Regions from separate parts of the Arthrobacter sp. PvP103 genome, predicted to be linked through region 2. Evidence: riboswitches for the same ligand, from Rfam matches in the RefSeq annotation. Region 2 holds a riboswitch; each other region holds the start of a gene.
What was found. Region 2 has a riboswitch for cyclic di-AMP ahead of JOE41_RS15065 (M23 family metallopeptidase). Riboswitches for the same ligand answer to the same signal wherever they lie in the genome.
Positions count from the first base shown of each region.

Region 1: it holds a riboswitch for cyclic di-AMP, as region 2 does, so the genes downstream of both, JOE41_RS14420 (hypothetical protein) here and JOE41_RS15065 (M23 family metallopeptidase) in region 2, are expected to answer to the same signal.
Region 3: it holds a riboswitch for cyclic di-AMP, as region 2 does, so the genes downstream of both, JOE41_RS01590 (NlpC/P60 family protein) here and JOE41_RS15065 (M23 family metallopeptidase) in region 2, are expected to answer to the same signal.

Region 1 covers NZ_JAFIBQ010000001.1:3,102,959-3,109,829, reverse strand. The annotation lists gene JOE41_RS14430 (response regulator transcription factor) at 1-417, shown strand, start outside; gene JOE41_RS14425 (HAMP domain-containing sensor histidine kinase) at 421-1,953, shown strand; cyclic di-AMP (ydaO/yuaA leader) riboswitch at 2,092-2,276, shown strand; gene JOE41_RS14420 (hypothetical protein) at 2,276-3,052, shown strand; gene JOE41_RS14415 (hypothetical protein) at 3,296-3,808, shown strand; gene JOE41_RS14410 (dolichyl-phosphate beta-glucosyltransferase) at 3,958-4,959, shown strand; gene JOE41_RS14405 (STAS/SEC14 domain-containing protein) at 4,887-5,255, opposite strand; gene JOE41_RS14400 (HAD-IA family hydrolase) at 5,323-6,027, opposite strand; gene JOE41_RS14395 (glyoxalase superfamily protein) at 6,072-6,449, opposite strand; gene upp (uracil phosphoribosyltransferase) at 6,586-6,871, opposite strand, start outside.
Region 2 covers NZ_JAFIBQ010000001.1:3,254,726-3,261,596, forward strand. The annotation lists gene JOE41_RS15050 (MFS transporter) at 1-674, shown strand, start outside; gene serC (phosphoserine transaminase) at 697-1,827, opposite strand; gene JOE41_RS15060 (metal-dependent transcriptional regulator) at 2,208-2,903, shown strand; cyclic di-AMP (ydaO/yuaA leader) riboswitch at 3,014-3,257, shown strand; gene JOE41_RS15065 (M23 family metallopeptidase) at 3,261-4,082, shown strand; cyclic di-AMP (ydaO/yuaA leader) riboswitch at 4,196-4,389, shown strand; gene JOE41_RS15070 (C40 family peptidase) at 4,550-5,134, shown strand; gene JOE41_RS15075 (NlpC/P60 family protein) at 5,274-6,038, shown strand; gene JOE41_RS15080 (HNH endonuclease) at 6,262-6,762, shown strand; gene JOE41_RS15085 (molybdenum cofactor guanylyltransferase) at 6,808-6,871, shown strand, end outside.
Region 3 covers NZ_JAFIBQ010000001.1:341,512-348,382, forward strand. The annotation lists gene JOE41_RS01570 (DUF5129 domain-containing protein) at 1-374, shown strand, start outside; gene JOE41_RS01575 (cupin domain-containing protein) at 590-967, shown strand; gene JOE41_RS01580 (DUF1918 domain-containing protein) at 1,010-1,201, opposite strand; gene JOE41_RS01585 (hypothetical protein) at 1,395-1,982, shown strand; gene JOE41_RS01590 (NlpC/P60 family protein) at 2,096-2,854, opposite strand; cyclic di-AMP (ydaO/yuaA leader) riboswitch at 2,858-3,034, opposite strand; gene JOE41_RS01595 (polysaccharide deacetylase family protein) at 3,285-4,796, shown strand; gene JOE41_RS01600 (hypothetical protein) at 4,822-5,076, shown strand; gene JOE41_RS01605 (DNA alkylation repair protein) at 5,043-5,561, opposite strand; gene JOE41_RS01610 (ribonuclease Z) at 5,661-6,692, shown strand; gene JOE41_RS01615 (CPBP family intramembrane glutamic endopeptidase) at 6,588-6,871, opposite strand, start outside.

The sequences.
Region 1 (6,871 bases), 150 kb from region 2:
ATCCTTGGCCTGGCGGCCGGCGGGGACGACTACGTCACCAAGCCCTTCAGCATGGAAGAGGTGCTCCTGCGCCTGCACCGGCTGGTCCAGCGTTCCGGAGTCGCCGCCATGGACACCGCCGAACTCGTGGTGGGCGACCTCGTCCTCAACATTGACACGCGCGAAGTGACCCGGGCCGGGGAGGAACTGCAGCTGACCGCCACCCAGTTCGAACTCCTCCGCTACCTCATGGAGAACCCCAGGCGGGTGGTCAGCAAGGCACAGATCCTGGACCGCGTATGGGACTACGACTTCGGTGGCCAGGCCAACATCGTGGAGCTCTACATTTCCTACCTGCGAAAAAAGGTGGATGCCGTCCACCCGCCCATGATCCACACCGTCCGCGGCGCGGGATACGTCATCAAACCGGCGGATTGAGCGGTGCCCACACTCTCCGGCGTAACCCGCAAAGACCGCCGCCGCTGGCTTGATCCGTCGACCTGGCACCTGCGCACCCGGCTGGTACTGGTGGCCATGGCACTCCTTGTGGCCATCTGCGGCGCGATCGGCCTGTTCAGCTATGCCTCCATGGATTCCTTCCTGACCAGGCAGCTCGATGAACGGCTGGGGCAGGCCTCACGGCTGTCGAACGAGGCAGGACGGCCACGGCCCAGCAACCCGTCCGGCAGGCAGGACGGGTTCGAAGGCCCGGGCCAGGGCGTCGGAACGCTCATCGCGCGCATAGATAACGGGAATGTCAGCAGCGCCGGGTTCCTCGCCAAAGACGCCACCGTGGCGTCCCTCTCCCCCGAGGATAACCAGATTCTTTTGGCACTCCAGCCCGACGGAACGCCCGTCGATCGGGCACTGTCCACCGGCTCCTACCGTCTGGTGGCAGTCCAGGCGCCATACGGGGACGTGATTGTCACCGGACTCCCCCTGAACGAAAAACAGAACACGCTCAACTCTTTGGTATGGACGATGGTGATCGTGTCGATGGGCGGCCTGATCCTGATCGGCCTTGCCGGAACGGTGCTGATCCGTCGCACCATGAAACCCCTCGAGCAACTGTCCGAAGTCGCCACGCAGGTTTCGAAACTGCCGCTCGACGCCGGCGAGGTGGCCCTCGCAGTCCGCGTGCCGCCGTCGAACGCGCACCCCGGAACCGAAGTGGGCAGTGTGGGGCATGCCCTCAACCTCATGCTGGATAACGTCTCCAAAGCGCTGGAAGCCCGCCAGCAGAGCGAAACCAGGGTGCGCCAGTTCGTGGCCGACGCATCGCACGAGCTGCGCACGCCGCTCACCGCCATTCGCGGCTACACGGAACTCATGCGCATGACCGAGGACTTCACCCCGGACGGCCAGAAGTCGCTGGCCAGGGTGCAGAGCCAGTCTGAACGGATGACCACCCTGGTGGAGGACCTCCTGCTGTTGGCCCGGTTGGACGAAGGCCAGCCGCTAAAGATCAGCGATGTGGACCTGACGCAGCTTGCGGTGGAAACCGTCAGCGACGAGAAGGTCATGGCACCGGACCGCATCTGGCAGCTGGAGCTTCCGGAAGAGCCCGTGGTGGTCCGCGGGGATGCCAGGCAGCTGCACCAGGTGATCGCCAACCTGCTCTCCAATGCCCGCAAGCACACGGAACCGGGCACTACCGTGGTCACTGGAGTGATGCGGTCAGCCGACGGCAGCGCCGTGGTGACCGTAACGGACAACGGTGCCGGGATCCCGCCGGAGTTTGTGGACCGGGTTTTCGCCCGCTTTGCCCGGGCGGATGCGGCGCGAACCAGTCCGGGAGGTTCTGCTTCTGGTTCCGGCGGCACGCGCGCTGCGGCTGCCGAGGGCACGAGTGGCCTGGGCCTGTCGATCGTGCAGTCGATCGTGGAGGCGCACGGCGGAACCGTGGAGGTCAATTCACGCCCGGGACGCACCGAGTTTGCCCTGCGGCTCCCGGGGGAATTACCGGAAGCCTAGCGGCACCGCAAACCCGCTTCCGGCTTCGGCGAACGCGCAAGCCAACGCGCCGCCGTCGTGACCCTCGTTACCGAAATGTGACTTAAGCGCCGGACTCCTGTACGGTTTTTAGAGTGCGGCCACCGTTCCGGCCGCATATCCGGATGGACGCCAAACTCTGCCGCTACCCGGATTTCCTCATGATCAGGCAGAGGCGGGGGACCCAGGTCTCCGGGCATTCTGCATAGCCGCCCTTGGGGTGAAGCCGACACGTGAAGTTCCGTGCGGCCGGATGACCTCATCCGAACCCGACAGCTAACTCCGCCGGCATCGAGAGGCAACCATGACTAAATCCACGCCAGAAGTACGTCCTGAGCCCGCTTCCCGCAAGTCCGCAGCGCCTGCGCAACGCTCACGCCACCGCGCCGAACCAGCCGCCAAGGTGTCCCCGCTGTCCCGGTTCGCTGCCAGCCTGCAGGGCTCCGGCCGCCGGGCCGCAGTAGTAACCACCGCTTGCGCCGTGCTGATTGGTGTCGGCGCCGCCGGCCAGGCTTCCGAACCCGTCGGCCCTGCAACATCGGCAACGGGCGCAGGGAGCGCCGCAACTACTGCCGACGCCGAATCGAAGCTCGCGTTCGAAAAAATCCTCGTTTCCGCCATGCCCGCGCCGTCCTCCGTCAGCGTGAACGCGCAGTCGTCCGGTGAGAAGCCGTCGGAGGAGACGGCACCGGAAGCGCCTGCAGCCGCCCCCGCTCCTGCACCTGCCGCGGCTCCCCAACCGGCTCCTGCCCCGGCGCCGCCCGTAGCCGTGGACGATCCCGCAGCTGCCCAGGCGTATGCAGCCTCCCAGCTTGGAACGTACGGCTGGGCGGCTGACCAGATGCAGTGCCTCACCACGCTGTGGACCAAGGAATCGGATTGGAAGACCACTGCCACGAACGCCAGCAGCGGCGCGTACGGCATTGTCCAGTCGCTGCCGGCCGAAAAGATGGCCAGCGCCGGGTCCGACTACCTGACCAACTTCCGCACCCAGATCAACTGGGGCTTGAACTACGTGAAGGAACGGTACGGCTCCCCCTGCGGCGCCCTGGACTTCCACTACGCCAACAACTGGTACTAGACCGGCACCTGTAGCCACCTTGGTTCGCAACGCCGGAGGCCCCGAATCCATGCTTGGATTCGGGGCCTCCGGCCGTCTTGGCGTTCTTGCTTCCTCCTGGACCCCCGGGGACCTTCGCGCCCCGTTTCGGGTCCACAAGGTTTTCACAAGGTCGACGAGTGACTGTTGGTCGCCGCCGCTTTCAATTGTCTTCCCAGCGGCTGCCGGCCCCAGCGCCGTCATCAAGATGCAGGGAGCACAAGAATGAAAAAATGGTTAGTTCCGACGGCCGTTCTGGCCTCAATCTTCGCGGCCGCCGCTCCGGCCGCCGCCGCCCCTTCGGGCCCGCCGCAGCCACCGCTTCAGACCAATTACGTCTTCCACTGCGGCCAAGCCGCCGGTGGCTTCGACATCGAGGCCACCGTAACTGGCCGCGTAAAGGACATCGTCATCCCGGGTGACAGAGTCATTTCAATAGCCCCGAACCTCAACGTGACCCTAACTGCAAACGGTAAGACCGTAAGTTACGTCATCACGGGCGCCTCACACATCCAATTTGTGCCAAATGCCGAAGATCCCACCAGCGTCGAATTCAAGTCGACCGGCAGGAACCTCCTTTCATTCGCCGATACTGACAAGACCGGACCTGACGTTTCCGGCGTCGTCCTCGTATCGGGCAACTTCAACTTCGCCGTTGCCGGGGACTTCCAGACGGAACTCCGGAGATACTCTGGACCGGGCAGGGTCATAGACGTCTGCGAAGTACTCGCGCCATAACGCACCCAACCGCGGCGGCGGTGCTCCCACCAAAGACGGCGGGCGCACTGTCGCCGGTTCCCTTGCCCTTATCCGCACCCGGCAAGGCCCACAGCAGCTGCACAGCTTCGGCCTAAATTCTTCATATGCGGCGGCGCCATAGTTGAACCATGACGCTCACAGACCTGGCCACGGGAACCCCGCTGCACCCGCAACCGCAGGCCGCCGTCGACCCCAGGCCGGGTCCTCCCGATCCGACGTTCCTCCGGCCGGGTCACGTCCGCCGGGCCCCCATAGATACGCGGATGACGGGCGTGACAGGAACCGCTGCGCCCGTCCTGGATGTAGTCATCCCGGTCTACAACGAGGAACAGGGCCTGGAGCAGTCCCTTCGCCAACTCCACTGGTATCTGGCCGGCACGTTTCCCTACCCGTTCCGGATTACGGTGGCGGATAATTCCAGCACCGACGGCACGCTCAAGGCCGCCGAGCGAGTGGCCCGGGAACTACGCGAGGTCACGGTGGTCCGGCTAACCTCCAAAGGACGCGGCAACGCGCTCCGCACCGTGTGGCTGGCCTCGCCGTCCCCCGTCCTGGCCTACATGGACGTGAGTCTTTCCACCGACCTCGCTGCGCTCGCTCCCCTGGTCGCCCCGCTTCTTTCCGGACACTCGGACCTGGCGATCGGGTCGCGGCTGGCACGATCTTCTTGTGTTGTCCGCGGACCGTGGCGGGGGTTCATCTCCCGCGGCTACAACTTTCTGCTGCATACGCTGATGGGTGCGCGTTTCAGCGATGCGCAGTGCGGCTTCAAGGCTATCCGTGCAGATGTTGCCCGGCACATCCTGCCGCACACGGCCGACACCGCATGGTTCTTTGACACCGAACTGCTGGTCCTGGCCGAAAGATGCGGACTCCGCGTGCACGAGGTCCCGGTGGACTGGAGGGACGGTGGCGACGCCGGTGTGGACCTCTTCCAGACTGCCCTCGCCGATCTTCGCGGCATGGGCCGCCTCAGCCGCGACTTGGCGACCGGCCGCATTCCGGTTCCGGAACTGCGGGCCCAACTCGCGCCGTGGTGCCACCGCCTCGATGACGGCTACGGCAGCCGGAGCCACCGCATGGCTTCCTCCGGGCAGGTGAAATACCGCGTCGGAGCAGCAGGAGAATGAACGCTGAGGAAGAAGTTGGCCAATGCCCTGTCCACCGGAGAAGCCCCGAGGAGCGCCACCCTGGCCACGGTGCTGGGACGGGCAAAGACGCGCCGGGCGCCGCGGCTCATGGACTCAGTCGCAGCCATGTCCACCAGCATCGGAAACGGACGTCCGCAGCTCAGTTCATTGACGGCGGACATCACGGCCACGGCGGCTTCCTCGCAAATGGCCAGGCCAGGAATCCAACGCACATGCAAGACGCCGTTCCGGAGCTCGACGGTGCCCCTGGCGCCGTCAATCGGAATTCCGGTCATCCTATCCCCCCCAAGATAGAGTCAGCCGCCCCCCATGACACTACTGGACAGGGCACCGGGTTGGGCGTCAGAACCGGAAGGAAATCGTCCGGACGCCGGCGTCGTCCACGTCCGTGGTGACGGATACCGCGGAGTAGTCGGCAATGTGCAGGACGCCGTCCGGCAGCGGGCCGGTGTTGGGCCCGATGGCCACGGTCCGGATCCCGGCGGCAACACCGGCCGCAATGCCTGCCGGGGCATCCTCAAAGACCAGGGCATCGGCCGGCTCCACGCCGAGCAGTTCTGCGGCGCGGAGGTAACCTTCCGGATGCGGCTTGCCCCGGGTGACGAGATCTGCCGTGACGGCTGTGGCCGGCATGGCAAGCTTCGCGGCGCCCATTCGGATATCGGCCAGGATCCGGTCGGCTGAAGTCACTAGCGCCACGGCATCCGCCGGGAGGCTGCGCAGCAGGTCGGCCGCCCCGGGCAACGCCACAATGCCCTCTGTCCGGACCCGCTCCATGGCGCCCAGTTCCGCGGTCAGGGCGGCAACGTCGGCGCCGGCGGGCGCAAACCGCCGCACTGTGTCCCCTGCCTGGACGCCATGGGAGGTGCGGAGGATCTCGGCGATGTCCAGGCCGTAACGCACGGCGAATTCACCCCACACCTGCTCCACGACGGCCGTGGAATCAACGAGGGTGCCGTCCATGTCGAACAGGACGGCACGGGCGGTGACGATGGCAGCGGACGAAGCCGCGGTGACCGCTGCGGGGGCGTCGGGGTGAAAGCTCATGCTTCCATCCTGCCCCACCAGAGGCAGCGGCGGGATTCTGTGACCTAGCCGTTCGGACGGTGGGGGATGTACTGGACGGCCCATTTGTTGCCGTCGGGGTCGGCGAAGTGGACGAAGTGGCCCCAGGCCTGGACGTCGACGTCGCTGACGTCAACACCGTTGTCCTTCAGCTGCTTGTGCGCGGCCTGGATGTCGCTGACCACAAGTTGCAGGCCGGGAGCGGTGCCCGGCGGAGCGTCGTTGAGGCCCTCGCCGATGGCGATCGAACAGCCGGAGCCCGGCGGGGTCAGCTGGACGAAACGGAGGCCCTCCATGGGACGTTCATCGTAGTCCGCGTTGAAGCCGACTTTGTTGACGTAAAAATCCTTGGCACGGTCCACGTCGGACACAGGGACAAACACCAGTTCGAGTTTCCAGTCCATGGGCCACAGGCTAGCCGCGGCCACCGGAATCCGGAAGAGGGCAACCGCTTCCCGAGAACGCGGGTGCGGGCCGGGAACTGCGTTCCGGAACGCAGTCCCCGGCCCGCAGCCACGGCTTGAAGATTCAGCCCGGCAGCTAGCCTGCGATGCCGTAGAGGCGGTCCCCGGCGTCGCCGAGTCCGGGAACGATGTAGGACTTCTCGTTGAGCTTCTCGTCAATGGAGGCCAGGACAATGGTCACGTTGGCGTCCGAGAGTTCTTCCTCCAGCTTGGCCAGGCCCTCGGGGGCAGCGAGGAGGCAGATGCATGTCACGTCCGAGGCACCGCGCTTGAACAGGAACTTGATGGCTTCGCGCAGGGTGCCGCCGGTGGCAAGCATGGGATCCAGGACGAAGATCTGCCGGTCTGTCAGGTTCTCAGGC
Region 2 (6,871 bases):
TTGTGGCCGTCTTCATCGTGGGCACCCTCGGGCTCAACTTCGTCCTGTTCATCGCGGCCATGGTGGGCACGGAATTCGGGCTGGATGCCAGTGCCTTCGGATTGATGAACTCCATCATGGCCATCGGCTCCGTGGCGGGGGCACTGTTGTCCGCCGGGCGGTCCAAGCCCAGGCTCCGGATCATTTTCGGGGCAGCCGGCGCCTTCGGGGTCACGTCGGGGCTGGCGGCCCTGGCGCCGAACTACTTCTGGTTCGGCGTGGCCCTGGTGCCGGTAGGCCTTTTTGCCATAACCATGATGACCAGCGCCAATGGTTACGTGCAGACCACTACGGACCCTGTGATGCGCGGCCGGGTGATGGCCCTCTACATGGCGATCTTCATGGGCGGCACACCCGTCGGCGCTCCGCTGGTGGGATGGGTGGCCAATGTTGCCGGCCCCCGCTGGTCCATGTCCGTGGCGGCGGCATCCGGGCTGCTGGCCGCGGTGATCGGCATGGTGTGGATTGTCCGGGCCAAGCAGCTGAGGCTCGGATTCAACCGCCGCGCCCGGGGACTGCGCTATTTCCGGCTGGTGTCCGCCGGGCCCGACCACGACGGCGAAGCTGAAAGAAGCGTGCGCAAAGACGAAGGCGCCGTCCGGGAGCAAAACCCGGACGACGCCGTCGAACGCTAACGCGCCTGCGCTGGCTGGTTCCTTACTTGCGCAGTTCTCCCACAACGTAGTCGATGCTGGACAGGAGAGCGGAGACGTCGTCCGGGTCGATCGCCACGAAGGTGGCGATGCGCAGCTGGTTGCGTCCCAGCTTGCGGTACGGCTCCGTGTCCACAATCCCGTTGGAGCGGAGAACCTTTGCGATGGCCGCAGCGTCGATTGAATCGTCGAAGTCGATCGTGGCGATCACGTTTGAACGGTCTTCGGCCTTGGCAACGAACGGCGTGGCGTATTCGGAGGTCTCTGCCCAGGAGTAGATGCGTCCGGCCGAGTCGGCGGTTCGGGCCGCGGCAAAGTCGAGGCCGCCGCTGGCGTTCAGCCACTGCACCTGTGCGTCCAGGGTGACCAGGGTGGCCAGCGCCGGGGTGTTGTAGGTCTGGTTGAGCCGGGAGTTGTCGATGGCAGTCTGCAGGTCCAGGAAGTCGGGGATCCACCGGCCGCTTGCCTTGATCCGTGCAGCGCGCTCCAGGGCGGCGGGGGAGAAGAGGCCCAGCCACAGGCCGCCGTCGGACGCGAAGTTTTTCTGCGGTGCGAAGTAGTACACGTCAGCCTCCGACACATCGACGTCCAAGCCGCCGGCAGCGGAGGTGGCATCGATCAGGACCAGCGATCCTTCATCCGCCCCGGCAACCCGCGTGACGGGGGCAGCGACACCTGTGGACGTCTCATTCTGGGGCCAGGCGTAAACGTCAATGCCGGCTTCCGCCTGGGCTACGGGCCGCGTACCAGGCTCGGCCTTGAGGATGGAGGATGCGTCCAGGAACGGAGCCTTGTTGGTGGCGGAGGCGAACTTGGAACCGAACTCGCCAAAGGAAAGGTGCTGGGCCTTGCTGTCCACCAGCCCGAACGCCGCGACATCCCAGAACGCGGTGGAGCCGCCCACTCCGAGGATGACTTCGTAGCCGTCCGGCGCGCGGAAGAACTCGCTCAGGCCGTTGCGGACGGACCCTACGAGGTTCTTGACCGGAGCCTGGCGGTGCGAGGTGCCAAGAAGCGTGGCGGAGGCGGCAGACAGGGCCTCGATCTGCTCGGGGCGTATCTTTGAAGGCCCGGCGCCGAACCGTCCGTCCTTGGGCAGGAGGTTGGCGGGGATAGTGATGCTGCTGTCGCTCACAATGGCTCCAATTTATCGGCGTGGACGTGGGAGAGGCCCGGCAATGCACGGGTTCCTGCTGGGGGATCCCCTATATTCTGCCTGACGCGCCAGCGGGGAACGGAACGGTATCCGTCATAGTCCAGTCACTGAGACATCCCTGAGGCGGTAGCCGCCCCGTCCCTGTGAAGCTCCGCGCCGAATTATCCGGAGTAATTCAAAATAGGCTAAGCTGGTCCCTGACGTATAGCGGGCCGCGATGCGGGCGGGCTGATGCCGCGAGGCCGTTCCCCCTAAGGCTGATCGGTGGATGCAGGTCCACTTCGCCAAGGCCAACGGGAAACGCTGCCGCGCGGTACGGTGGGACTGACGCAAGGACTGTGCTCGAGGAGCTGAGCTGGATGACGGATCTGATCGACACCACGGAGATGTATCTTCGGACAATCTTGGAGCTTGAGGAAGAGAACATCGTTGCTCTCCGTGCGCGGATTGCCGAACGGCTCCGCCACTCCGGACCCACCGTTTCGCAGACCATTGGCCGGATGGAACGCGACGGACTGGTGGTTGTTTCGGGCGACCGGCACCTTGAGCTCACCGAAACGGGCCGGAAACGGGCTACCGAAGTCATGCGCAAGCACCGCCTTGCGGAGCGGCTCCTCGCCGACGTCATCGGCCTCGACTGGGCGTATGTCCATGACGAAGCGTGCCGCTGGGAACACGTCATGAGCGAGCGGGTTGAGCGCCGCATTTTTGAGCTTCTGGACCACCCCACGGTTTCCCCATACGGCAACCCCATTCCCGGCCTGGCGGCACTCGGCGGCCAGCCCGCTCCGGCGTTTACCGACGGCGTGGTGAACCTGCTTGACGCCATGGCCGGATACGGGGTCGACTCGCGCGTTACCGTGAGCCGCCTGGCCGAGCCCATTCAGGTTGAGCCGGAGCTGCTGGTGCAGCTTGATGAAGGCGGCATCCGTCCGGGGGCATCCCTGTCCTTGGAGCGCGTGGGGGAGTACATCTCGGTGCGCGTACCCGAGATCGAAGGTGCACTGGAGCTGCCGCCCGAAGTGGCAGCTCACGTATTTGTTACGGTCCGCTAACCGCGCACCTTGTAGGACCACCTACAACGCACTGAGACGCAGATAACGGAATTATTACCGCGCTGATTAATCACCTATAGTTGAGGACTAGCGCCGATACTAAAGCGTTACCTGATCCGAAGCCGAGCTCTGCCAGCGGATCACGGTACGAATCACCTCCTGGCAGAGGCGGGGGAACCACAACCGGCCGTTGCAAGACGGCCTTGGGGTGAAGTCCGTCAGCGGCAAAGCACCTCCGACGAAGGATTCCTTTGGGATACCCCTGTGTCGGATGCCTTGCATTGGCGGACCGGGTCTTTGATCTCTCTGACCCGAATCCGACAGCTAACTCCGCAGGCTTCCCAGAGAGGATAATTCTTGACCACGCAGACCGTCAGGGGCCGCCGCAGGGCGACCGGTCCCGCTTCGGAGTACCCCGTGGCCGAAGCCGTAATGACGGTCAGGCCGCGCGACGCACACCGTGATGCGCGCCGGCGCCGGAGCCTGTTCAGCCAGGTGACGGACTTTGCCTCGGCGAGCGGCGTGGGTCAGAAGGCAGGCATTGCGCTAGCCGCCACCGGACTGGTCCTCACCGTGACCGTCCCGTCAACCAGCCCCATGGTCGCCACGTCAGACACGGCAAATACCGCCGCCGCATCAGTCGCGGCCCAGCCGGAGGTCTCCGCGGCCGCCAGCGCCAAGATCGATTTCAACCGGACCACCGTAGCCACCAAGGGGGATCCGGACGGCAAGCTCAAGCAGTTGCTGAGCGCGCAGTCAGCCGGAACCATCACCCGCGCGGCATCCACCGGCAGCCTGGGCGCGCCGCTGGAACAGATGGTCACCGCATCACCTTTCGGCTTCCGGGTCAGCCCGATCACGGGCGGAGCCGGCGAGTTCCACCGCGGCCAGGACTACGCGGCCCAGTGCGGCACGAGCGTTTTTGCTGCCGCCAGCGGAACCGTGACCTTCTCCGGCTGGCACCCCTACGGCGGTGGAAACCGTGTGGTGATTGACCACGGCAACGGCCTGGAAACCACGTACAACCACCTCTCGTCGTCCAGTGTCCAGGTCGGCCAGAAGGTCAACCGCGGCGATGTGGTGGCGCTCAGCGGGACCACCGGCGCCTCCACCGGCTGCCACCTCCATTTCGAAGTGATGGTCAACGGCGAAGTCGTCGACCCGCTCGGCTGGCTCTGATCCAAACGATGGGTCACTCTCGCATCCCTGTGACATGCCGTGACCTGAATGTGACATTCGTTCGGAATTCCTGTACCGTTTAGAGCACGCCAACTTTTCCGAAGTTGGCGCTCTTGAGTGGATTGCCTAACTCTGCCACCGCTCAAGGTCCGTTCGCATTACATCGTCTGGCAGAGGCGGGGGAACCAATTTTGGTCTTCGCAAGAAGACCTTGGGGTTAAGTCGCAACGCTTCCCAGGAAGCCGAGCGGCCGGGTGACTCCCATCCGAATCCGACAGCTCACCTCGTAGGCATTGGGAGAGGCTACCTTCGTGTCTACACGTCACAATTCTGCGCGCCACCGCGCGCAAACGGTTCGTACGAACCCGTTGAACTCCGTGTCCAGGGCTGTTACTGCCAACGCCGGGACCGTAGGTCGCCAGGCGGCTGTCATTGCAGCTGCTTCCGGACTGATCCTTAGTGTTGGGATGCCGGCAAACGCCGCCGATACCAACCTGGGCGTTTCCGCTTCGACGGAGTCCGGCTCACAGTCGGCCCAGCTGACCGTAACTGCAGAACCGACAGCGACTGTTTCCTTCGAGCGTCCGGCAGTGACCACGAAGGCAGCGCCCAAGGTTGAAACCGTTCGGGCACAGTCCACCGGTACGGACGCCAGCGAGACCTCCACTGAGGCTGCCGGAGAGGCCAAGGCAAGCAAGCTTGCTGACGCCGCATCTTCCGCAGCAGCATCGGGCCTCGCTGCTATCGCTTACACCGGTATCGGCAGCCCGTACGTCTGGGGCGGCACCACTCCCAGCGGTTGGGACTGCTCAGGCTTCACCCAGTGGGTTTACGCGCAGGCCGGCATCAGCATCCCCCGCACCAACGCATGGACAGCCATGACGCCTACCGCCACACCGGCGCCGGGCGATCTTGTCATGCAAAACGGCGGCGCCCACGTTGGCATCTACGTCGGCAACGGCATGATGATCAGCGCGCTCAACCCCTCGCAGGGCACTCTCCTGCACGCTGTGTCCGCCACGGGCACTTCTGCGTTCTACACGCTTCGCTAAAACACGCGCTTCCCTTCGCTGAAGCGCGCGTTCTTCGCTAAAAACCCTGTTCGGGCCGTTCCGGCTTACCCCCAAGATGCCGGAGCGTCCAAAAACCGCGGCCTGCCATGCAGTCTGAGGAAAACGAAAGAGAGAACTAATGACTACACGTGCCATCGCACGGCATCGCGCCGAGGTTACTAAGACCAACTCGCTTGCTGTCATTGCCAAGGCCGTCGGCGACAACGCCGGTGGCATGGGCCGTCAGGCTGCGGTTATCGCTGCTGCCTCCGGTCTGGTCCTGACGAGCGGTATCGCAGCCAACGCTGCCGACACCAATGTTCAGCGCGAAGCAACCTCTGCTTCCACCCTGGAAGTCCAGTCTTCCGCTCCGGCCAACATCTCGGCTGCATCCAGCATCGCCATCTCCTTCGAGAAGCCGGCTGTTTCCACCTCCCCGGCTCCGGTCGTTGAGGCTCCGAAGCCGGTTGTTGAGGTCCAGGAAGCTGCTCCCGCGGCCGCTCCGGCTGCCGTTGCAGAGACCGTATCCGCCCCGGCAGCGCCGGCGGCCCCGGCGGCCCCCGCTGCTGCCAGCGGAAACGGCGCCTCGATCGCAGCTGCGGCTTACGCCCAGCTCGGTGTTGCCCAGGACTGCACGGCCCTCGCCACCAACGCGCTTGCAGCCGTAGGCATCAACTACCACGGCTGGCCGGCCGGTTACCTTTCCCTGGGCCGCACCGTGAGTGCAGCCGAGGCACAGCCGGGCGACCTCGCATACTACGAGAACGGCGGCATGGGCATGGCCCACATCGCTGTATACGTCGGCAACGGCCAGGCCGTGCACGGTGGCTGGAACGGTGGAACCACCTCCCTGTTCAGCGTCAACGTCGGCTCAGGCCCGGTCTTCATCCGCGTTGGCGGCTAAAGCCTCCAGCTGACGCTTGCCGGAAGAACCCCTGCCTCCGGGCAGGGGTTCTTCTGCGTTTCCGGCAGGTGAATTTTTGCCGACACGGGGTGTATGGTAAAGGACCGATTCGGTGATCGGCCACTTGAGTGTTTACTCTTGTGTTGTCGATCCATAGCCCGGACAAGCAGAGGGCAGCCGGCCCTCGAGCCCCTGACGGGTGCGGCCGTGAAGAGGTATGTGCATGCGCACTCTCGTTCTTAATGCTGGATATGAACCGCTGGCGGTTGTAACCTTCCGCCGGGCGCTGGTTCTTGTGCTGACCGGAAAAGCTAGCGTAGTGGCCGAGGGCGACGATCCTGTCGTCGGGCCGCAGGAGATTCTGGGCCGCCCGTCCGTGATTCTCCTGAACCGTTACATCCGGCCGCGGTACAACACAACCACCGCGGTGAGCCGCCGGGGCGTCCTGCGCCGTGACGCCCACCGCTGCGCCTACTGCGGTAAGGCAGCACACACCATTGACCACGTCCACCCGAAATCGAGGGGCGGTGCGGACTCCTGGGAAAATCTTGTGGCCGCCTGCCTTCGGTGCAATAACGTGAAGGGCGACCACACGCCGGCCGAGATGGGCTGGAAGCTCAGGTTCGTGCCCGCGCCTCCGCACGGCACCATCTGGCAGATCAAGGAGCTGGAAAAGCCCACCCCCGCTTGGGACCCTTTCCTTCTGCCAGAATCCGCCGCCTGAGGCGTCACCCCTGCGCAGACCCGCCTCAATGGCTAGGCTTGCCTTGTGGAGTTTGATGCCTTAATCCTGGCGGGCGGCCGGTCATCGCGGCTGGGTGGCGTGCCCAAGT
Region 3 (6,871 bases), 2.9 Mb from region 2:
CCGAGGGCACCATGAGCCCTGAAACGGCCTTGGACCGGCTACGGGATGCCCGGACGCACCTGACCGAACTGCTGAAAAACCACGCAGACACAGTCATCGCAGGCTTCGCGAAGACCGACCGGGAGGCCAGACTGATGCGAGAGGAAATGGACAGCGCGCAGGCCGGTACAAAGGTCAAGTACGGCCGTACTTACGAACCCAGCATCCTTGGCACGGTCTATCCGTCGTACTACTTCTTCTCAGTCCCCGCCTTCAACACCGGGTTCAGCACCGGGGTGGGGAGCGTCAGCACGGCCCGCGGCGGTGGCGGCACCACCGGCTACGGCGGCAGCGGAGGCAGTTTCTCCGGGTCCGGGAGTTCGTCCAGTTTCTAGGCACGGTTCAAGGCCCCGAACTGCCGGCGGTGCGGCCGCTGCGGCCCGCCACCGGGTCTCGACAAGGATCCCGGATCGGAGGAAGCTGAGCATCGTAAAGCGATCACTACATCGGTTCGCCGCATCGATTCAGACCAGGCAAACCGACTCCGCTGTCCGGTCGCGCACGCGGGTCCGGACAGCCCCATCCGCAACTCCGATTGATGGAGAGAGCCATGACCACGAACGTTGTCGCTCAACTCGCAGTAAAGTCGCACAATTCTCCGGACGAAAAGCGCCGCCCGGACAAGACGGAAGTGGATCTTGTATCCGTCGACGCCTACACCATCGGAAGATTCAAGTTTGAACCCGGCTGGCGTTGGTCCGAGTGCATCAAGCCCGTCGTCCAGACCGATTCGTGCCAGCTCAGCCACGTTGGTTTCTGCGTTTCCGGCAAGCTCACGGTCCAGACTTCTGACGGCAGCCAGATCACCATCGCCGCTGATGACTCCTACAGCATCCCGCCAGGGCATGATGCATGGGTTGAGGGAGACGAGCCCTTTACGGGCATCGAGTTCGTCAGCGCCGCAGTGTTCGCCAAGGCCGCCGAATAGCAGCCAGGCGGCGTCTGGCAGCCCAGGTGCACAGCAGCTTCCCTACTGCGGGTGGATCCTGTCCACAATGAAATCCCCGCCGGGAATGACCGTGGTTTCATGGCCGTCGTCGAAACGCACCACGTAGGGCGGCGCTCCGTCAGCGCCATGGACCTCAATGATCTGGCCGTGCCGCTCCGCCGATCCGACCGTCTTGCCCCGGATAGTGATCCGGTCTCCCTGGGTTGCCTTCATGGCAATCACCTCCAAGAACCAGAGTACGAGTGTCGGGGCAGGGATAACAGGGCCGTTCCGCACTGGCAGGACGGGGGTTTCAGGCCGGGCGCCTATGCGGCGCCGGCCGGCATCTGGCGCTGGTGGCCGCCTGGCAGGAGTATTGGGATACAACGGATCTTGACCCTGGCACGGGACCGAGGGGGGAGCTGCTATGGCGGAGGAGAAACCGACCAGCTGGTGGGCTACGCTGCCCGGTCTGCTGACCGCCGCCGCAGCGGTGATCACCGCTGTGACGGGGCTGCTGCTCGGCCTGGGGCAGCTTGGGATGTTCGACGCCGGCAAGCCCGCAGCTTCAACGGCAGGCTCCTCCGCCGCCGGCGCGTCCTCACAACCGGACGGCACCGTGCCGCCGTCGGGTGCCGGGTCCGGCGCCGCTAACAGCCCGGAATGGGCCGTGGCCCTGCCCGCCGAACGCCGCTACCGGGCTGCCGACGTCGAATACGAAATTCTCGGTGCCCGTGCCCGCCCTGATGTGTCCGGCAAGATCGCGGTGACGTTTATGCTCAGATGCACCAACCACGGCAGGTACGACATCAACTTCTGGGACTCAACATTCAGGCTGAACGCGAGCGGGGTGAGCCACTCCCCCGATTCCGGCCTGAACGAGCTGGTGGCTGGCGATGCAAGCAAATCGGGCGATGTCCGCTTCACTATCCCGGCGGACACGCGCGATGCGGTCCTTCGCATCAAATTCGCAGAGGGCGAGGGCACGGTTCAGATCGAGATATCCCCGCCCTGAAACCCCGGGCGGATACGTGGCGACGGGGAAGGCCGGTGACCGGCTGCCCCCAAGGCAGCAGATCACCGGCCTGTCCTCCTGTTCCCTGCCCCCGGCGAGAACGGGACGGAAGGCTAGGCTCCGGCGCGGACGAAAGTCACGCCGCCGGTGGCCGTCAGCCAGGACAACGGGTGCGTGACGGTGGCGTTGACGCCGTTCATGCCGCCGCTGATCACCTGTCCGTCGCCGACGTAGATGCCCACGTGGCCGGACTGCACCACCATGTCGCCGGGCTGGGGTTCCCCCACCACTGAGCCGTAGTTCATGAACTGCATGGGTCCCAGGTCGCCGACGGGAATGCCTGCGGAGCCAAGTGCCTTTTCCACCATGGCGGTGCAGTCCTGGGTGATGCCCAGTTGGGCATAGGCGGCAGAAACCATGGCGTCATTGACGCCGCCGGCAGCCGGGGCAGGGGCGGGCGCAGCCGCCTGGACCTGGACGGAAACGGCAGGGGCCGCCGGCGTCGCGGCCGGTGCCGGAGCTGCCGCCGGGGCCGCCGCTTCTGCCGGGGCGGGCTCTGCAACCGGCACTTCGACCGGAGCGGGGGTGGTGCTGACGTCCGGCCGCTCGAAGCTGATCCTGACGTGGGAGTCCGCGCTGAGCGGGGCACCCACCTGGGCCTGGGCATCGAGGCCGGATGCCGGTGCCGAGTCGCGTTCCGCGGGAGCCTCGGCGGCCTGCGCAGCCATCCCGCTGGACAGGACCAGGCCCGAAGCCGCCGCAATTACCGCGGCCTGGCGGCCAACCTTGCTCCTGCCGCGGGCCGTTGGGAACCCGGAGCGCCCTGCAGGCGCTGTTGACGGATGATGAGCGGGCAGTTTGCGTGAAGACATGAAGTAACCTCTCCCGATGCCTGCGAGGTTAGCTGTCGGATTCGGATGGGAGACACCCGGCCGCAGTTGCCATCCGCTCAGCGGACGGCGTGCGGCTTCACCCCGAAGACCTGCACAAGAATCCTGCAGGCCAAAAGTGGTTTCCCCGTCCCTGCCGGATGGTTTCGATCGGATCCCGGACCGCGGCAGGGTTAGGCAATCCGCCCGGGAGTGCCCGTATCTGAGATAACCGGCACCGTTCCACCGTACGCGTGCCTCTCGGGCGATGTCACATTTGAGTAACGCGCTGCCGGACCAAGGGCGGGATGCAGATTTCGGCTGCTGTGTACTCGGGTACTGCGGCAATCAAAGTCGAGTGTTTTGCCTTGGCGCCGCGAGGCGTAGTCTACGTGCATGTTCTTGCGGGGGGACTCACACGCTTGGAGGCATCATGCGTTGGTCGAATCAGCCTGTCCGCAAGCCCGCGCGTTGCGTGGCGGATCCCCCTGAACCATTGGCCGAAGGCCGGCACGGCAGGCGCTGGGTTGCAGTCCTGGGTGCTCTGCTGCTTGCTGTCAGCACAGTGGCGGGCGTGGCTGGTACTTCGAAGGCTGCGGCGCCAACCATCGTCAGCCTGACGTTCGACGACGGCCTCGGCAGCCAGTTGGCCGCGGCGCAGGAGCTGAAAGCCCACGGACTGGTGGGAACTTTCTTCATCACCACGTCCTTCGTGGGCCAGTCCGGGTTCCTCACCCAAGCAAACCTGAACACTCTCGTGGCCGACGGCAATGAGATCGGCGGCCACAGCGTGACCCACCCGGACATGACAACGCTCAGCGCAGCGGCCGCCAGCGCGGAGGCCTGCAACAGCAAGTCGACCCTCGAGGCCTGGGGCTTCACCGTCCGGAACTTCGCCTACCCCTTCGCGGCGGTGAATCAGACAGCCCAAAACGCCGTCAGCGGCTGCGGGTACAGCAGTTCCCGTGGCCTCGGCGACATCCGCTCCCCCGCCAGCTGCGCCGACTGCCCCGTCGCCGAAACGCTCCCGCCGCAGGAACCCATGGTCACCAAGGCGCCGGACCAGGTGGCCGCCACATGGACCCTGGCGGACCTGCAGGCGACAGTCACCAACGCCGAGACAACCGGCGGCTGGCTGCAGCTGACGTTCCACGAGATTGCGAACGGAACGGATCCGTCGCTGTCCATCAGCCCCGCGCTGTTCAAAGAGTTCGTCACGTGGCTGGCCGCGCGGACAGCAAACGGTACGACGTCGGTGCGTACAGTGGCGCAGGCATTGGGCCAGTCCCCCGTATCGTCACCGCCTCCCTCGCCGTCGCCTTCACCGTCGCCGACCCCGACACCCTCGCCGTCGCCGTCGCCGTCGCCAATATCGTTTGCCGACGTGCCGCCGGGCGCGGCGCTGTACACCGAGGTCAGCTGGATGGCCACCCAAGGCATTTCCGTCGGCTGGCGCGAAAGCGACGGGACTCGCACGTTCCGTCCCGGCGCTGCGGCCAGCCGGGACATGATGGCGGCGTTCTTCTACCGGTTGGCCGGCAGCCCGGCCTACACGCCGGGCGCATCGCCCTTCACGGATGTCACGCCACAGACCCCCTTCTTCAAAGAGATCTCATGGCTTGCGTCACAAGGAATCTCCACCGGCTGGACCGAGGCTGACGGCACGAGGACCTACCGGCCAACATTGGCCGTCAACCGGGATCAGGTCGCCGCTTTTGTGTACCGCTTCGCCGGAAGCCCGGCTTACACGCCGGGGGTATCTCCCTTCGCGGACATTTCCCCGCAAACCGCATTCTTCAAAGAGATCTCATGGCTTGCGTCACAAGGAATCTCCACCGGCTGGACCGAGGCTGACGGCACGAGGACCTACCGGTCCGCGTTGCCGGTCAACCGTGACCAGGTGGCTGCTTTCCTCTACCGCTACAACAACGCCTTCCCTGCGTAAGAACCCGCGTGAAGCGGAATACGTGGTGAAACACTATTGCGTGGCGATCTGCCAGCTGAGCGATCAGCCGCCGGAGGATTTCGACGTCAACACGGAGCTCCTGATCCTCGAGGGCAAGGAACTGCATGTGGCGACGTGGGACGCCGAGCCGCGGGACGGCGGCTTTGACGTCCTGGTTCTCAACGACCGTGTCAGCGCCCTCGGGTTCATGGTGGTTACAGACTGGGAGTTCCTGGAAGGCAGGGCCTACGCGGTGGTGGAGCGCCGGGCCGGCGGCTGAGCGGCGTCCGCAAGCGACAGCGCCGCCGCGCGCCTCAGCCACGGATCAGGATCCCGCACCCAGCGCTCCAGCACAGCGCGTGCCCGCATCCCCGCTTGTCCTTCCAGCGCCGCCACCAGGGGACGGACGACGTCGACGGCGAGCGGGTCCACCAGCTCACCCAGCTGCGCCTCCCGCACAAAGCCCTCGATCCGGGTGAGGTCGGAGTTGTTGAGCAGGGCCACCCGGGACTGCAGCAGGACAACCGCCGCCAGGCGGCGTTCGAAGACGGGAACCGACCACAGCTCGGTGCTAAGGGCGGTGATGTCGTCGTGCACCAGGTCACGGTGGCGGCGCAGCATGTCACGGATGGTCCCCCGCACAGCACCGACGGATGCACCGTAGAACTGAAGGCGGTCGCCCAGCCGGGCGTGCGCCTCTTCCGCCCTGAGCCAGGAACTCTCCCGCTGCAGCGAGGCATCCACGAAGTCACAGGCATCGGTCACCCGACTATTCTGTCCTAATATCGCGCGCTGGCACACGGGCACCGGTGCCCGTGTGCTGCCTGCGAGCGCGTGCCGCGGCTACGTGAGACACTCAGTCCCATGCGTGAACTGGTCGTCCTGGGAACCGCCTCGCAGGTCCCCACCCGGACCCGAAACCACAACGGCTACCTGCTTCGATGGGACGGCGACGGGCTGCTCTTCGATCCCGGTGAAGGCACTCAGCGGCAGATGATCCACGCCGGCGTTTCAGCCAGCCAGATCACGCGGATCTGCCTCACGCACGTTCACGGGGACCACTGCTACGGGCTTCCGGGCGTGCTCTCACGAATGGTCCTCGACGGCGTGCAGCACCCGGTGGACCTGCACTTTCCAGCCGCCGACGGAGATGTGGTCCGCGCCCTCGTGTCCCTCGCCTCCCCCGGCCTGGACCTGCGGCTGCATCCGCACTCCGGTCCGGGCCCGATCGCGCCCGGGCTGGAGGTGCGGCCCCTGCGGCATCGCATCGACACATTCGGCTACCGGCTGGTGGAGCCCGAGGGGCGAACACTCCTGCCCCATCAGCTCGCAGCGGCAGGGATCGCCGGGCCGGAGATCGCACGGCTGCAGCGTGAGGGGACAGTGCGCGGCGTGCGCCTGGAGGACGTGAGCGTTCCGCGCCCCGGCCAGAGCTTTGCCTTGGTCATGGATACCGCGGAATGCGACGGTGCACGGGAACTCGCCGACGGCGTGGACCTCCTCGTGGCGGAGTCCACCTTCAGCGACGACGACGCCGCGCTCGCCGCCCGGTATCTTCACCTCACCGCCGGGCAGGCAGGCGCGCTGGCCGCCACCGCCGGGGCCGGCACGCTCCTCCTTACGCATTTCTCGTCTCGCTACAGCGACGTCAGTGGGCTGGCGGAGCAGGCCCGTGCCCGTGCGGGCCTGGCAGCCGTCATCGCCGCACAGGATCTGGACAGAATCCCCTTGCCCAAACGGCAACGGGACTCCCGGCCGGCTGGCGAGTTTGCCGCCCCGAGGGGAACAGTGTCAGTAGACGAAGATGTCGATCCAGGCGCGGTTGTGTGCATGCAGCAGGACCAGGAACAGCACAAAGTCGAACAGCAGGTGTACGGCCACGATGTAGGACAGTGACTTCGTCCGGGTGAAGATGAACGCCTGGAGCATGGCGAAAGGAAAGATAAACACCGGCGCCCACGCGTGGAAACCCAGTTCCCAAAGGAACGATGTGAACAGGACGGCCTGCAACACGTTGGCTTGCGCAAGCGGCAGGTGCCGGCGCAGGAGCGCAAAGACGGTGCAGATAAAGAACA